Regions from separate parts of the Phyllobacterium sp. RCAM01083 genome, predicted to be linked through region 3. Evidence: predicted binding sites of a transcription regulator. Region 3 holds the regulator's gene; each other region holds the start of a gene.

Region 1 (4,228 bases), 270 kb from region 3:
CACGAGCTGGCAGTCGCTTGGCCTGAAGGGCGATGAGACAGTTTCCATCGAAGGTCTTGCCACGATCCAGCCGCGCCAGAAAACCCATGCCACGGTGACGTTCGCCGACGGTACGGTCAAGCAGGTACCGCTGATCTGCCGTATCGATACAATCGATGAGCTGGAATACCTCAAGAATGGCGGCATCCTGCAGTACGTGCTGCGCGATCTCGCCGCTTAAAGCAGCGAAAAGCTCTGAAATCGGAGACCGCCGGGCAACCGGCGGTTTTTTTTCGCGATTTCGCCAATAATTATATGGTTTTGCCTGTAAACGTGATCGAATTCACCTCAAAGTGACTTCCTCTTGATAAAACGCATCCCTATCAATTGTCTGGCAATCACTCTCATACAAGATCAAAGAAAAATTCGGGAAGAAAGCTCGTACCCTTGACCCTGCGCACCCTGCTCAAAGCCATTCTGATCGCCTGCCCGCTCCTTGTAGCGGCGGGGTTCACGTGGCCGGTTTATGCCGGGAGCATCGGCACGAAACCAGATGGCGTGGTTGAGCTTTATACCTCGCAGGGCTGCGGCTCATGTCCACCAGCCGATGCCGTCCTCAAGCAGTTGGTCGCGGAAGGGAAAGTCGTCGCACTGGCCTTCCATGTTGACTATTGGGATTATCGCGGGTGGGTGGATAATCTTGCGCTGCCCGAAAACACCGCGCGGCAGAATGCCTATCGCAAGGCACTTGGACTGACAGGTGTTTACACACCGCAGGCAATCCTCAATGGCCGCGAGCATGTAAACGGTCAGGACGGCGCTAAAATCCGGCGCCGAATCGATGAGATGCGCAATGGTGATTCTGGACTGACAATTCCCGTATCGATCGAAAAAACCTCTCCAGATCGCCTGGTCATCAATATTGGTGAGGGGGCTGCCGCAAAAAATCCTGTGCGCGTTCTTCTCGCCTATTTCAACAAGGAAACCATTGTTTCCATACCCGATGGCGAGAATGGCGGGCGCAATGTCAGCTACGCCAACAGCGTCCGCGCGATGGAAACCGTTGGCATGTGGGATGGCAAATCGCAGAAGATCGAAATCCCGCTGACCGAAATCGCCAGCAAGAAGGCTTCCGGCTGCGCTGTCCTGTTGCAGGAAATGCTTGGTGAAGGCAAACCGGGGCCTATCATTGGCGCCTCGATCATGACAAAGCCCTGATTTTAAAGAGCATTTCTGCAGACAAGAAAAAAGGCTGGTAAAACCAGCCTGAAGTCTTGGGGCTTGTTGCCATTGAGAGACTGAATGGTTCGGCCAGAACAGCCCGTTTGGGCGGGGGGCTTGGGGTATCGGACCGCTCAAGACCGAACCGTCTCAGACAACGGGCTGAAGGTGGGTCTGAAATCCGGCGGCAATGCGAGTGCAACGTGGCGAAACTGTGGCCAGACATCACCAATGGAAACAGGGCGTATTCCTTTGTGAAAGGCACAATGACAACGACATTTTTGCGTTCAATTGCGCGCGCCCTGACACTTACAGGCTTGTAAATGCGGGCGGAACAGGTCACCCTTCTGTCATCCAGTTGTCATACGGCAAATCTAAGGGCGGATTGATTGATGGACAGCAATGCAGGTGGCGACGAATCGCAACAGCAGGCGAAACTCATTTCACTCTCCGGCGCACGTGATCTCCCCGTTACATTCAATCGGCGGGAACTTGATCAAATTCTCAGAATATACGGCTTCATGGTTTCAGCAGGCGAATGGCGCGATTATGCCATTGACCATCTGAATGACCGGGCTGTGTTTTCTGTGTTTCGCCGAACCAGTGAAGTGCCAATGTTCCGGATCGAGAAAAATCCGCGGCTGGCCCGCAAGCAAGGCGCCTATAGCGTGATTGCCGCGAGCGGTCTTATTCTCAAGCGCGGCACGGAACTCGACAGGGTACTCAGGATATTCGACAAATCGCTGCAGGTCGTGCGGAGCTAAAGCTGCTCAACCTCTCAAAGGTGCCGGCCCCGGAAGGGTCGTGGTCCCGCCATTCATATCAAGCTGCATGAGAACCGTATCCAGCCAGCGGCCATGCTTGAAACCCGATCCTTCAATGGTGCCGCAATGCCTGAAACCGCAACTGGTATGCAGTCGCACAGACGCTGACGCAGCGTGACCATCGCCGATAACAGCGATGAACTGGCGAAATCCAAGCGCTGTGCAATCGATGATCAAGCGTTGAAGCAGGGCTTTGCCCATGCCTTTGCCCTTGGCTTGCGGCGCAATGTAGATCGAATCCTCGACACTCCACCAATAGGCCGGGCGGGTACGGAAATAACTGGCATAGGCGTAGCCGCTCACGATACCGTCAATCTCGGCCACGCTGTAGGGGAAACCATCACTGGTGATCGTATGGAACCGCTTGGTCATCTCCGCCAGCGCGGGCGGCTCGATCTCGTAGGTAGCCGTACCATGCAGAACCGCATCGCGATAGATTGCGGTGATAGCGGGCAGGTCAGTGGGCTGTGCCGGGCGGATATGAATGCTGGTCATGATCGCAATCGATCGCAAAAATATCGGATGAATGCAATGCCGCCAAGAAAAAGGGCAGCGTTTCCGCTGCCCATTTTCACTCGTTCATAACGTCCAGGATCAGTTGCGGTTGCCGAGGAACTGCAACAGGAACATGAACATGTTGATGAAGTCGAGATAGAGGCGCAGCGCACCCATGATCGCCTTGCGGCCATAGGTGTCCGAGCTGTCGCCTTCATAGTACATTTCCTTGATGCTCTGGGTGTCATAGGCCGTCAGACCTGCAAAGACCAGAACGCCGATCGCAGAGATTGCAAACTGCAAAGCACTGGACTGCAGGAAGATGTTGACCACACCGGCAAGGAGAATGCCGATCAGACCCATGAACAGGAACGAACCCATCCCGGAGAGATCGCGCTTCGTCGTGTAGCCGTAGAGCGACAGCGCACCAAAGGATGCAGCGGTGATGAAGAATGTCTGCACGATGCTTCCCGACGTATAGACAAGGAAGATCGACGACAGAGAAACACCGACGAGTGCCGCATAAACCCAGAAAGTTGTCTGGGCCGCCGAAACACTCATTTTCTCAATACGGAAGCTCAAGAAGAACACTGCTGCGAGCGGTGCGAGCATAACAACCCAACGCAGGGGCGAGCCGTAAAGCGCCACGCCAAGGCTGGTCAGCATCTTGCCATTCGGCAATTGAGCGACCGCGAGCGATGCATCATTGGTGGTTGCGAGATAAACAATTGCAAGCGCGGCAAGACCGGTCACTGCGAGACCGATCCCCATCAGATTGTAGACCTTCAGCATGTAGCTGCGTAGACCTTGATCGATCCCCGCGTCCACACGCACTCCGGCCGATGTACGGGCCTGGATGTTGCGATAGTCAGCCATGGTTTTCCTCATTGCTTCGTCCCGTCGGGTGTCGGGGGTTATTCCCAGGCGCCGCTGGCGGGACCCCAGCATGCCTTACGGTGAATTATGGGGATTCAGCAGGGCGATAACAAGACCTGTTTCACTCAAGATCGCGTGTTTGGCGGGCAAATGCGGGCAAAATGCTCACATATTACGCTTTTTTAACGATTTCAGAGGTTTCGCAGGATCGGAGCCGCCTTTTGACCAAGGATTCTCCAGGTTCCCGCAAGGCCAAATCCGACGGTCAGAACCAACGCCAGGACCAGCGTGGAAACGGCCACTTCCGGCTGGAATGATGCAGGCAGCTTCATCACCCGTACAACCACATACCAGGCCGCCAATCCGCCAGCCAGGAGCGCGAAAGTTGCTGTCGCCAGCCCCAGAATGACATATTCGTAACTGAACGCCTTGATCAGAGTGCGCCGCGTGGCGCCAAGAGTTTTCAGGACCACCGCGTCATGCACGCGGGCGCGGTTACCGGCCGCAAGCGCGCCGCCGAGCACAAGGATGGAGGCGATCAGGGCCACCGACGCCGCGGCGCGGATCGCAACCGCCAGCTGTCCGACCAGTTCATTGGCAATGCTAATGGCATCCTTCACCCGCACGGACGTGACGGCAGGAAAAGCCCGGGTCACATCACGCATGACCGTGGCCTCTTCCTGTGTTGTCGCAGAGGGATCGGTGAGCGTGGCAAGCCAGGCATGCGGGGCACCGGCAAAAGCATTGGGCGAGAACACCATGACGAAATTGATTGCAAGCGATTCCCACTCCACTTGCCGGAAGTTGGCAATGCGCGCCGTGATGTTGCGGCC
Region 2 (4,228 bases), 2.6 Mb from region 3:
ATGTCCCGGTGGCTTCTTGCCAGCAAAAGCACAAAGGACGGCGCTGTAACGACGACAGAATTTCGTGCCTATGGGCTCGGCCCAGATGGAGTTCCGCGTTCCGGATTCCCTGCAGATGGTCCAGCAATATTAATCCTATTGGTGTACCTCGTTTTGATGGAATATTGGCACGGCGCTACCCTTGGAAAACGTGCTGTAAAAATTCGCGCTGTCGATAGCAATGAAATACCAAGAACTGGATTGCCCTTTCGCAAGGCACTGTTGCGCAATTTGGCGATGTGGATCGGGTCCGTACCGGGCATTGTGATTGGGCTAATCTTGATTGTTAGAAGCATGCGGCCAGAACCCAGCGTTTCGGATCTGGTACCATGGCTTGTAATTGGCAGCATAATCCAATTGGCGTGGGTACTGTGGATCATAATTTCAGCTTCGCAAAAAAATGACCCGATCTACGACCGACTGGTGGGAACAGCAGTGGTACGGATATAGCCATAGCCAGGAACCATCTAGCTCGCCGACACCGCCCGCGCCGCGTTCGCTTCGTGGCCGAGCTGCGGCTTGGCACCGGCAATCGCCGTGAGAATATCCTCGAATATATCGGCGCAGGCTTCCCAGCTGAATCCCTGCAGGGTGGCATCGGGATCGACGCGCCCCATGGCAAGTGCGCCCAGCGCAGCCTCCTGCAGGTCGGTTGACAGAACGCCAGCGCCCGTCGCACCGATGACATCCTTCGGGCCGGCCACCGGATAGGCCGCGACCGGAAGCCCGCAGGCAATCGCCTCCAGCAGCACCAGGCCGAACGTGTCGGTGCGGCTGGGAAAAACAAACACATCGGCACCCGCATAGTGGCGGGCGAGTTCCTCGCCCTCCTTCTTGCCGGCGAACACGGCGTCAGGGAATTTGCGCTTCAGCTCATCCATATCCGGCCCGTCGCCGACGACAAGTTTTGTTCCCGGCAGATCAAGCGCCAGAAAGGCTTCAAGATTCTTTTCCGGCGCAACGCGGCCGACGCAGAGAAAGACGGGATGCGCGAGGCCGAGATCGACATCCGCCTGCGGGCGGAACAGATCGCGGTCGACACCGCGCGTCCACACGCGCAACGTGTCGAAGCCGCGCTCGCTCAATTCCTCGTAGATGGACTGCGTCGGGACAAGGCAGGTCTCGGCAGCATTGTGGAACCGGCGCAGAAAGCCATAGGTCCAGGCCAACGGAATGGGCAGACGCTCGCGCAGATATTCGGGAAAACGCGTATGAAAGCTGGTGGTGAAGCGCCACTTGTTTTTCAGGCAGGCACGCCGCGCCATGATGCCGAGCGGGCCTTCCGTGGCGATATGCACGAAGGCGGGCTGCAACGCCTCGATCCGGGCTTTCACCGCCGCGGGATAGGTCAGTGCCAGCCGGATTTCCGGATAGGTGGGACATGGCGCCGAGGGATAGTCCGCGGGCGAGATGATCGTCACCTCGACGCCCCGCGCCTCCATCTGCTCGCGCAATTGGGTCAGGGTGCGCACCACGCCATTGACCTGCGGATGCCAGGCATCGGAGACGATGACCAGCCGCTTCATCGGATCGATCTCTGCAGGAGAAGCCATTCAGGCCGCATTCGCCGCCTTGGGACGCTTGTCCTCGAGTTTGACGACAGGCGCAAAGCCTGCCTTCTCCCCGATCAGATGCGTCCAGGAGATGAGTTCCATCTTGCCGTCGTGATGCTCGACGATGGCTGTGCAGCTTTCAACCCAGTCGCCGGTGTTGATGTATTCGATGCCGTCGATTTCTTCGATGGTGGCGTGGTGGATATGGCCGCAGATGACGCCGTCGGCGCCGATGCGCCGGGCCTCGTCGGAGACGACGGTCTGGAAGGAACCGATGAAGTTAACGGCCTTCTTCACCCGGAATTTCGCCCAGGCGGAGAATGACCAGTAGCGCAGCCCGAGCATGCGCCGCACCTTGTTCATGATGGTGTTGATGGCCAGCGCCGCATCATAGGCCCAGTCGCCGAGATAGGCGATGTGGCGGGCATTGCGCACGACGACGTCGAACTGGTCGCCATGGATCACGAGGAATTTGCGGCCGTCAGCGGTTTCGTGCATCGTGCGGTCCATGACCTCGATGCCGCCGAAATGCGTGCCCTGGAAATCGCGCAGGAATTCATCGTGGTTGCCGGCGATGTAGAGGATGCGCGCGCCCTTGCGGCTCTTGCGCAGGAGTTTCTGCACGATGTCGTTGTGCTCCTGCGGCCAGTGCCAGCTGCGGCGCAGACGCCATCCATCGACGATATCGCCGACCAGATAGATCGTATCCGCATCGTGATACTTTAGAAAGTCCAGGAGGAAGGTCGCCTTGGCGCCTTTGGAACCAAGATGCACATCGGACAAAAAGAGCGTGCGAAACTTACGTGTCTCTGGCTCAACCATGAGGCTGATCTCCGTTCAGCGCCGGTACGCATCGGTACCTCTGGTCTGACAGAAACCTGATTCATGTCACAGTCTTATGACGCCGCTAAAAAGTCTATGGTTTCCTGCGATAAACACTTGTAACAAAATGGACTTCATTTATGGCTCTTCGTGTCATTTATGCATGCTAAAAAGATTGAATCGCAAATCCCAAGTTGCGACCAGCCAATTTCCGGAGGATATTATCCATGGCCAAGGACAATTCGCCCAACCAGTCCGACCTCGAAGAAAGCGCCCTGTTTTACCACCGCTTTCCTCAGCCGGGTAAACTGGAAATCCAGGCGACGAAGCCGCTTGGAAATCAGCGCGACCTTGCCCTTGCCTATTCCCCCGGTGTCGCCGCACCCTGCCTGGCCATTCATGAAAACCCCGCCACAGCAGCCGATTATACCAGCCGTGCCAATCTTGTAGCGGTCATCTCCAATGGCACCGCCGTCCTTGGCCTTGGCAATATCGGCCCCCTCGCCTCCAAGCCGGTGATGGAAGGCAAGGCGGTTCTCTTCAAGAAATTCGCCGACATCGACGTCTTCGACATCGAGATCGACGCGCAGGAGATCAACAAGATCGTCGATGTCGTTGCCGCGCTCGAACCCACCTTTGGCGGCATCAACCTTGAGGACATCAAGGCGCCGGAATGCTTTGACGTGGAGGAAATCCTCCGTGCCAGGATGAACATTCCCGTGTTCCATGACGACCAGCACGGCACGGCGATCATCGTCGCCGCAGCCATCCTCAACGGCATGGAGCTGGCCGGCAAGGATCTGTCCAAGGTCAAGATCGTGGCGTCCGGCGCCGGTGCTGCAGCGCTCGCCTGCCTCAACCTCCTGGTCAAGCTCGGCGCCAACCGCAAGAACATCTGGGTCTGCGATCTCGACGGCGTCGTCTATGACGGCCGCAACACGTTGATGGACCGCTGGAAATCCGTCTATGCCCAGAAGACTGACGCACGCGTGCTGGCCGATGTCATCGGCGGTGCCGACGTGTTCCTCGGCCTGTCCGCCGCAGGTGTCCTGAAGCCGGAACTTTTGAAGCAGATGGCGCCGAACCCGCTGATCATGGCGCTGGCCAATCCCAATCCGGAAATCATGCCGGAGGAAGCACGTGCCGCACGCCCCGACGCCATGATCTGCACCGGACGCTCCGATTTCCCCAACCAGGTCAACAACGTCCTCTGCTTCCCCTATATTTTCCGCGGCGCGCTGGATTGCGGCGCACGGGCGATCAATGAGGAAATGAAGATGGCGGCGGTCAAGGCCATCGCGGCACTTGCCCGCGAGGAGCCATCGGATGTGGCGGCCCGCGCCTATTCCGGCGAAACGCCGACCTTCGGCCCCAATTATCTCATTCCTTCGCCGTTCGATCCGCGCCTGATCCTGCGCATCGCCCCAGCTGTGGCCAAGGCGGCCATGGAAACCGGCGTCGCCGACCGCCCCATCGAGGATTTCGAGGTCTATCTCGACAAGCTGAACCGCTTTGTCTTCCGCTCCGGCCTGATCATGAAGCCGATCTTCACCGCAGCGCGGACTGCCGAGAAGAAGCGGGTGATCTATTCCGACGGCGAAGACGAGCGCGTCCTGCGCGCGGCACAGGTGGTGCTTGAGGAAGGCACGGCGATCCCGACGCTGATCGGCCGCCCGCAGGTCATCGAGACGCGTCTCAAGCGCTACGGCCTGAAGATCAAGCTCGGCACTGATTTTGACATCATCAACCCGGAAGACGATCCGCGCTACCGCGACTATGTCGACCTTTTGGTGAACCTTACCGGCCGGCGCGGC
Region 3 (4,228 bases):
GCGGGCGTGGCAACGGGAAAACCATATCGCCGCATTCCCGGACGGCTCTTGCCCTCCTCCGGCACGCCCCTTAATCTTTGTCGATCACGAAAGGGAATGCGATGCGGTTTGAAGGAACAGCGGCCTATGTGGCCGACAAGGATCTGATGGTGGCGGTCAATGCGGCGATTGCGCTTGAACGGCCGCTGCTGGTCAAGGGCGAACCCGGCACCGGCAAGACCGAGCTTGCCCGGCAGATCGCGGCGGCGCTCGATCTGGAACTGGTCGAATGGAACGTCAAATCCACCACCAAGGCGCAGCAGGGCCTCTACGAATATGATGCCGTCAGCCGCCTGCGCGATTCGCAGCTCGGCGATGCGAAATTCAACGACATCGCCAATTACATCAAACCCGGCAAGCTGTGGCATGCCTTCACGACCGACAGGAAAGTCGTGCTGCTGATCGACGAGATCGACAAGGCGGATATCGAGTTCCCGAACGATCTCCTGCAGGAGCTCGACCGCAACGAGTTTCACGTCTACGAAACCGGCGAAACGATCCGCGCCGTACACCGGCCGATCGTCATCATCACCTCCAACAACGAGAAGGAACTGCCGGACGCCTTTCTGCGCCGCTGCTTCTTCCACTATATCCGCTTCCCGGATGTCGATACGCTGACCCGGATCGTCGAGGTGCACTATCCCGGCATCAAGCAGAACCTCGTGCGCGCCGCCCTCACCCAGTTCTACGAGATCCGCGATGTGCCCGGCCTGAAGAAGAAGCCGTCCACATCGGAAGCGCTGGACTGGATCCGGCTGCTGGTTGCCGACGACATCGCCCCGGAAGATTTGCGCGCCGACCCGAAGAACGCCTTGCCGAAACTGCACGGCGCCCTGCTGAAGAACGAGCAGGACGTACACCTGTTCGAGCGGCTGGCCTTCATGGCAAGGAGGCAGGGATGACGCTCGCCATCCGCCCCATCGAGAGAACCGGCATCGTTCATCGTATGCAGTAAAAGGGTCCCACAATGTTCCTCCCCTTCTTCCTCGAGCTCAAGGCCGCCAAGATTCCCGTATCGCTGCGGGAATATCTGACGCTGCTTGAGGGGCTGGATGCGGGGCTGGTGACCTATGATGTCGAAGGGTTCTACTATCTCGCCCGTTCCGCCCTGGTGAAGGACGAGCGCCATCTCGACCGCTTCGATCAGGTCTTCGGCCACGTGTTCAAGGGGCTGGAACTGCTCGGCGGCGAGAGCGGCGTCGACATTGCCAATCTGCCCGAGGAATGGTTGCGCCGGCTCGCCGAAAAGCACCTCACGGAAGAAGAGAAAAAGCTGATCGAGGCGCTGGGCGGTTTCGACAAGCTGATGGAAACCCTGCGCCAGCGGCTTGAGGAGCAGAAGGGCCGGCATCAGGGCGGCTCCAAGTGGATCGGCACGGCCGGAACCTCGCCCTTCGGCGCCTATGGCTACAATCCCGAAGGCGTGCGCATCGGCCAGGACGAGGGCCGCCATCGCCGCGCGGTCAAGGTGTGGGACAAGCGTGAATTCAGGAATTTTGACGACAGCGTCGAGCTGGGCACCCGCAACATCAAGGTTGCTCTGAAACGGCTGCGCCGCTGGGTGCGCGAAGGCGCCGATGACGAGCTCGACCTGTCGGGCACCATCAGGTCAACCGCCGAACACGGCTATCTCGACGTGCAGACGCGGCCCGAACGGCGCAATCATGTCAAGCTGCTGATGTTCTTCGATGTGGGCGGCTCCATGGACGAGCATATCCGGATCGCCGAGGAACTGTTCTCCGCCGTCCGCTCGGAGTTCAAGCACATGGAGTATTTCTACTTCCACAACTGCCTCTACGAGGGTGTGTGGAAGGACAACCGCCGCCGCCATGCGGAACGCATACCGACGCTCGATCTCATCCATAAATACGGACCGGACTACAAGGTCATCTTCGTCGGGGATGCCGCCATGGCGCCCTACGAGGTTTCCCATGCGGGCGGATCGGTCGAGCACTGGAACCAGGAGGCGGGCGCGGTCTGGCTCGGCCGGGTGCTCGACCACTGGAAGAACGCCGCGTGGCTCAATCCGTCAAAGGAACAATATTGGGACTACACCACCTCGACGGCGATGATCCGCAAGATTTTCGCGCATCGCATGTATCCCATGACCCTGGCGGGCATCGAGGGGGCGACGCGCGAACTCTCGCGCCGGCACTGATTAGCCGAACGAGTACCCCGCACCACGCACGGTGCGGATAGGATCGATCGAGCGGCCGATATTGATGGCCTTGCGCAGCCGGCCGACGTGCACGTCGACGGTACGGTCGTCCACATAGATGTCGGCGCCCCAGACATTGTCCAGGAGCTGGCCGCGCGAGAACACCCGGCCGGGGGACTGCATCAGGAATTCCAGCAGGCGGAATTCGGTCGGCCCGAGCTTCAACTCGCGTTCCTTGCGGAACACGCGGTGCTGCTCGCGATCGAGCTTCAGATCGCCGAAGCTGAGCACATGCGACAGCAGGCTCGGATTGACCCGGCGCAGCATGGCCTTGATGCGGGCAAGCAGTTCCGGGGTCGAGAACGGCTTGACCATGTAGTCATCGGCGCCGGTGGCAAGGCCGCGCACCCGCTCGCTCTCTTCGCCGCGCGCCGTCAGCATGATGATCGGCAGGATTTCGGTCTCGCGCCGCGCCCGCAGACGGCGGCAGAGTTCGATGCCGGAAAGGCCCGGCAGCATCCAGTCGAGAATGAGCAGATCCGGCACTTTTTCACGCAGCGCAATTTCCGCCTCGTCACCGCGTGCGATTGTCTCGACGACATAGCCTTCGGCTTCAAGATTGTACCGGAGAAGGACGCTGAGCGCTTCCTCGTCTTCGACAACAGTGATTTTGGGAGCGATCGCCATTGCTGGAATCCTAATTAAGGCTGTCTGGCTTCATCGACGATGATGCTGTGGGTCTGGTCTTCCTTGGGCCGTTCGGCCGGAAGCTGGGCACCCGTCACGATGTAGTAGACCGTTTCAGCAATGTTCGTCGCATGGTCTCCGATGCGCTCGATATTCTTGGCGCAGAAGAGAAGGTGCGTGCAGGCGGAGATGTTGCGCGGGTCTTCCATCATGTAGGTCAGGAGTTCGCGGAACAGCGATGTGTACAGCGCATCGATTTCATCATCGCGCTCGCGCACGATGTTGACCTGCTGCACGGAGCGTGTCGCATAGGCGTCGAGCACGTCCTTGAGCTGCGTCAGGGCGAGTTCCGCGATGGTCTGCAGGCCGCGATAGACCGACAGCGTCTGACGCGTATCGGTGACGGCGACAACGCGCTTGGCGATGTTCTTGCCGAGGTCGCCGACCCGTTCGAGGTCGGAGGAAATGCGGATGGCGCCGATGATCTCACGCAGATCGATCGCCATGGGCTGGCGCTTGCCGATGATGGTGATGGCCTTTTCGTCGATCTCGCGCTGTCCGGCATCGAGGATGAGATCGTCCGAAATGACGCGCTGGGCCAGCGCGTTGTCGGAGTTCACCATGGCGGTGACGGCCTGTTCGACCATGCGTTCGGCATGGCCGCCCATTTCGGCGATCTTGTGCGTCAGGAACTTCAGTTCGTCGTCATAGGAACGGACGGTATGCTGCGACTCGGTCATATTCTTATCCCTGTTTCCCGTGATTAGCCGAAGCGTCCGGTGATGTAGTCCTGCGTGCGCTTTTCCGTCGGATTGGTGAACATCATTTCCGTATCGCCCACCTCGACGAGGTTTCCGAGATGGAACATGGCGGTGCGCTGCGAAACGCGGGCCGCCTGCTGCATCGAATGGGTGACGATGACGATGGTGTAGTTCTGGCGCAGTTCGTCGATCAGTTCCTCGACCTTTGCCGTGGCAATCGGATCGAGCGCCGAGCAGGGTTCGTCCATCAGGATGACTTCCGGGCTGACGGCAATGGCGCGGGCGATGCACAGGCGCTGCTGCTGGCCACCGGAAAGGCCGGTACCGGCTTCGTGCAGGCGGTCCTTCACTTCGTCGAACAGGCTGGCGCGGCGCAGGCTCTTCTCGACGATTTCCTCCAGCTCGTGCCGGTTCTTGGCAAGACCATGAATGCGCGGGCCATAAGCCACATTCTCAAAAATGGACTTCGGGAACGGATTGGGCTTCTGGAAAACCATGCCGACGCGGGCGCGCAGCTCGACCACGTCGATCTTCGGATTGTAGATATCCTCGTCATCGAGCGTGATCTTGCCGCCGATCTTGC
Region 4 (4,228 bases), 660 kb from region 3:
TGACGCCCAATCCGCTCGGTGTGGTGCTGACCGCCTATTCCATCCGCGCATCGTTCTTTGCCATTCACGAGCTGATGCGCGATGCCTTTACCGGTCTTGGCGGCGAAGTGCAGTCCGGCGAACTGATCCTGCGCGAACGGTCTTCCGGGCGCGCCCTTTCCACGTCCCTGTTCAGCCGCTGGGGTGCCAAATGACCAGACATGACGACCGCCAGCACGGCAGCTCCATCGCGCGGCCCGGCAAGGTCAAGGAAGTCACCAGCCTGACCAACCCCATCGTCAAGGATCTGCGATCCCTGGCGCTGAAGAAGTTCCGCGACCAACAGGGGGTGTTTCTGGCCGAAGGCCTGAAACTCGTCATCGACGCGCTCGATCTCGGCTGGGTCATCAAGACGCTTGTCTATTCCAAGGCGGGCAAGGGCAATTCCCTTGTCGAGCAGGTGGCAGCCCGCACGATTGCCAAGGGCGGTGACGTACTCGAGGTCAACGAGAAGGTGATTTCCGCCATCACCCGGCGCGACAATCCGCAAATGGTCGTCGGCGTGTTCGAGCAGCAGCTGCAGCCCCTGTCAGCCACCCGACCGCAGGGCAACGATGTTTACGTCGCGCTCGACCGGGTGCGCGATCCGGGCAATCTCGGCACGATCATCCGGACAGCCGATGCGGCAGGCGCCAAGGGAATCATCCTGATCGGCGACACCACGGACCCGTTTTCGCTCGAAACCGTGCGCGCCACCATGGGTTCGGTCTTTGCCGTCCCGCTGGTACGCACGAACGAAACGGAATTCCTTTCCTGGCGAAAGGGATTTTCGGGACTCATCGTCGGCACGCACCTCAAGGGCGCTGTCGACTACCGGACCATTCCCTACAAGGGCAAGCCGGTCATTCTGCTGATGGGCAATGAGCAGCAGGGCCTCCCCGACACGCTGGCCTCAACCTGTGACAAGCTGGCCCGCATTCCCCAGGAAGGCCGGGCGGATTCGCTCAATCTCGCCATTGCCACCGGCGTCATGCTGTTCGAGATCCGCCGCGAGGCGTTGACACTCGATGGCGGCAAACAGGATAAATAACCCCCATGAAAAGCAAATCCTTCTTCGGCCTGCTGGCGATTGTGGTGCTTGCCGTGGCGAGCGACCAGATCATCAAATATCTCGTCGAGACCGGCATGGATTACCAGCAGCAGATCGATCTGCTGCCATTTCTGGCGCTTTTTCGTGTTCACAATAATGGCATTGCTTTTTCGATGCTCAGCGGCATGCACGACCTCGCCCTGATCGGCTTGACCGTCGTCGTCATCGCCTTTGTCAGCTATCTCTGGTGGAGCACCGTACCGGCACGCCGGATCTCGCGCATCGGCTTTGCGCTGATCATCGGCGGTGCCATCGGCAATCTGATCGACCGCAGCCTGCTTGGCTATGTCGTTGATTATATTCTTTTCCATCTGCCGTCATGGTCATTTGCCGTCTTCAATCTGGCCGATGCCTACATTTCCGTCGGCGCCGCACTGGTCGTGCTTGAAGAAATTTTTGTCTGGCTGCGCGAGCGCAAGACACCAAAGGGGCAAGCTGGGGGAAACTGAGGAAAACCCAGCATCTGCGGTGTCTCCCGCGTCATGTGCCCGTCATCCAATTGTTGTATTCAAGCATCTAGTGATTGCCGATCAACCATGATGAGAGCGAATCGTTATGAGCTTCGCCTTGCTTGAACCTGCGTCTATCTTTAAAGATCAGCACACGATGTCGCAGGTTGATTCAACACCCTCGCCGTTTACGGCGCCACACCTTGTCGCGGTGCTTGGACGCATTGGGACGATGGAAGTTTGCCTTGCGCAAACCGAAGCCGAAATCGTCTCTGCCCAGCAGCTGCGTTTCAAGGTATTTTTCGATGAACTCGGTGCCAAGGGCTCGGCGACCCTGGAACAACGCGACGCAGACCGTTTCGATCCCGTATGCGATCACCTCCTGGTTTATGATACCTCGATCATTGGCCCCAAGCACAAGCAGATCGTCGGCACCTACCGGCTGATGCGCTCGGAAGTTGCCCACAAAACAGGCGGTTTTTACTCGGCTAGCGAATATACGATCGATAGTCTGGTTGCTGCCAAGCCGCAGATGCATTTCCTTGAGCTCGGCCGGTCCTGTGTTTTGCCGGAATACCGCTCGAAGCGCACGGTCGAACTGCTGTGGCAGGGCATCTGGAGCTATTGCCGGTATCACTCCATCGACGTGATGTTCGGCTGCGCATCCTTCCAGGGAACGGTGCCGGCGGCGCATGCCCTGCCGCTGTCGTTCCTGCATCACAATTGCCGTGCAACGCCGGACTGGGATGTCCAGGCCCTGCCATCGCTGTATCAGCCGATGGACCTCGTTCCCAGCGAAGCGGTCAATCCGAAGGTTGCCCTGTTCGCCATGCCGCCATTGATCAAGGGCTATCTGCGCCTTGGTGCCATGATCGGTGACGGTGCGGTGGTGGATCATGATTTCGGCACGACCGATGTACTGATCATTCTGCCGGTCAGCCGCATTTCCACCCGCTACGTCAGCCATTACATCTCGAACGCCAAGCGTTTCGACTGAAATTCCACTTTCGCCTCATGCAGGACGAACATCATCTGTGGAGAAAACCGCCGATGATGCGCCTGCACGGTGTGTAAAGTTCCCGATAGCGCATAGATTGGTCTTCTGATCGGAATCGGTCAAAATCAGGAGAACGTCTTGGCCGACATGCCATTCACTGCGGAAACACCATCCTATGAGGCTGACAGCTCGGCGCGCCCAACGCCGATGATGGAGCAGTATATCGAGATCAAGGCGACCAATCCGGACAGCCTGCTGTTTTACCGGATGGGCGATTTCTACGAGCTGTTCTTCGACGATGCCATAGCCGCGTCCCGCGCGCTCGGGATCACGCTGACCAAGCGCGGCAAGCATCTGGGCGAAGATATCCCGATGTGCGGCGTGCCGGTGCACGCGGCGGACGACTATCTGCAGAAGCTGATCATGCGCGGCTTCCGGGTTGCGGTGTGCGAACAGGTGGAAGACCCGGCTGAAGCGCGCAAGCGCGGATCGAAATCCGTGGTGAAGCGCGATGTCGTGCGGCTGGTCACCCCCGGCACGCTCACAGAGGAAAAGCTGCTCGATCCCTCCGAAGCCAACTATCTCATGACGCTGGGCCGGGTGAAAGGCGCGGCGCAGGGCCAGTTTGCCCTCGCCTGGATCGATATTTCCACCGGCACGTTCCGGGTCAGCGAAACCGATCCGTCGCGGCTGCTTGCCGATATTCTGCGCGTCGATCCGCGCGAACTGATCGTTGCCGATCCGGTGTTTCACGATCCGGACCTGCGCCCGACATTCGATGTCATCGGGCGCTCGGTCAGCCCGCAGCCGCCAAGCCTTTTCGACAGCGCCACGGCGGAAAACCGCATACAGCGCTATTTCGACGTGGCCACGCTCGACGGCTTCGGGCATTTTTCGCGCGCCGAACTGTCAGCCATATCGGGCGCCATTGCCTATGTGGAAAAGACACAGATTTCGGAACGACCGCCGCTGATGCGGCCCGAGCGGGAATCGGAAGGCTCCACGCTTTTCATCGACCCGGCCACCCGCGCCAATCTGGAAATGCTGCGCACCTTGTCGGGCAATCGCGACGGCAGCCTGCTCAAATCCATTGACCGCACGGTTACCGGCGGCGGCGCCCGGCTGTTGGCCGAGCGGCTGACCTCGCCGCTGACAAAACCCGCCGCCATTGCGGAGCGGCTCGATTCCGTCTCCTGCTTTCTCGCCGGACAATCCCTCGCCGATCTGGCCCGCGAAGCATTGAAGGGCGTGCCGGACATGCCCCGCGCCCTGTCGCGCCTTGCCGTCGGGCGCGGCGGTCCGCGCGATCTCGGCGCACTCGCGCGCGGACTCGAGGCTGCCGCCCAAATCGCTTCTTTCCTGGGCAGGGAAGTGCTTCCCGCTGAACTCTCCGCCGTCCGGGATTGCCTTGGCAGCCTGCCCCACGACTATGCCGCTCACCTTGACCGGGCGCTCGACGATGAACTGCCTCTGCTGAAGCGTGACGGCGGCTTCGTGCGGCCCGGATACAATGCGGAACTCGATGAGATGCGCGCCTTGCGCGACCACTCCCGCCGCATCATTGCTGGTCTCCAGGCCGATTACATGGATCTGACCGGCATCCGCTCGCTCAAGATCAAGCACAACAATGTGCTTGGCTATTTCATCGAGGTC

The links. The regulator PhoB, encoded in region 3, activates phosphate uptake and scavenging genes when phosphate is short. The targets are predictions, from matches to a motif close to TGTCATNNANCTGTCAT.
Region 1: the regulator PhoB is predicted to act here: its motif matches at 1,549-1,565, upstream of ACZ25R_RS21780 (DUF2794 domain-containing protein).
Region 2: the regulator PhoB is predicted to act here: its motif matches at 2,480-2,496, upstream of ACZ25R_RS09990 (UDP-2,3-diacylglucosamine diphosphatase).
Region 4: the regulator PhoB is predicted to act here: its motif matches at 1,608-1,624, upstream of olsB (l-ornithine N(alpha)-acyltransferase).

The regions. Positions count from the first base shown of each region.
Region 1 covers NZ_JBVFZN010000005.1:3,044,571-3,048,798, reverse strand. Annotated here, with positions in the region: gene acnA (aconitate hydratase AcnA) at 1-220, shown strand, start outside; gene ACZ25R_RS21785 (DUF1223 domain-containing protein) at 427-1,197, shown strand; gene ACZ25R_RS21780 (DUF2794 domain-containing protein) at 1,593-1,964, shown strand; gene ACZ25R_RS21775 (GNAT family N-acetyltransferase) at 1,971-2,519, opposite strand; gene ACZ25R_RS21770 (Bax inhibitor-1/YccA family protein) at 2,619-3,395, opposite strand; gene ACZ25R_RS21765 (ABC transporter permease) at 3,587-4,228, opposite strand, start outside.
Region 2 covers NZ_JBVFZN010000005.1:688,408-692,635, reverse strand. Annotated here, with positions in the region: gene ACZ25R_RS10000 (RDD family protein) at 1-489, shown strand, start outside; gene ACZ25R_RS09995 (glycosyltransferase family 4 protein) at 507-1,565, opposite strand; gene ACZ25R_RS09990 (UDP-2,3-diacylglucosamine diphosphatase) at 1,593-2,414, opposite strand; gene ACZ25R_RS09985 (NADP-dependent malic enzyme) at 2,642-4,228, shown strand, end outside.
Region 3 covers NZ_JBVFZN010000005.1:3,313,344-3,317,571, reverse strand. Annotated here, with positions in the region: gene ACZ25R_RS23155 (AAA family ATPase) at 102-941, shown strand; gene ACZ25R_RS23150 (vWA domain-containing protein) at 1,007-2,197, shown strand; gene phoB (phosphate regulon transcriptional regulator PhoB) at 2,198-2,884, opposite strand; gene phoU (phosphate signaling complex protein PhoU) at 2,899-3,624, opposite strand; gene pstB (phosphate ABC transporter ATP-binding protein PstB) at 3,648-4,228, opposite strand, start outside.
Region 4 covers NZ_JBVFZN010000005.1:2,651,733-2,655,960, forward strand. Annotated here, with positions in the region: gene ACZ25R_RS19835 (RsmD family RNA methyltransferase) at 1-194, shown strand, start outside; gene ACZ25R_RS19840 (TrmH family RNA methyltransferase) at 191-1,069, shown strand; gene lspA (signal peptidase II) at 1,075-1,578, shown strand; gene olsB (l-ornithine N(alpha)-acyltransferase) at 1,736-2,575, shown strand; gene mutS (DNA mismatch repair protein MutS) at 2,723-4,228, shown strand, end outside.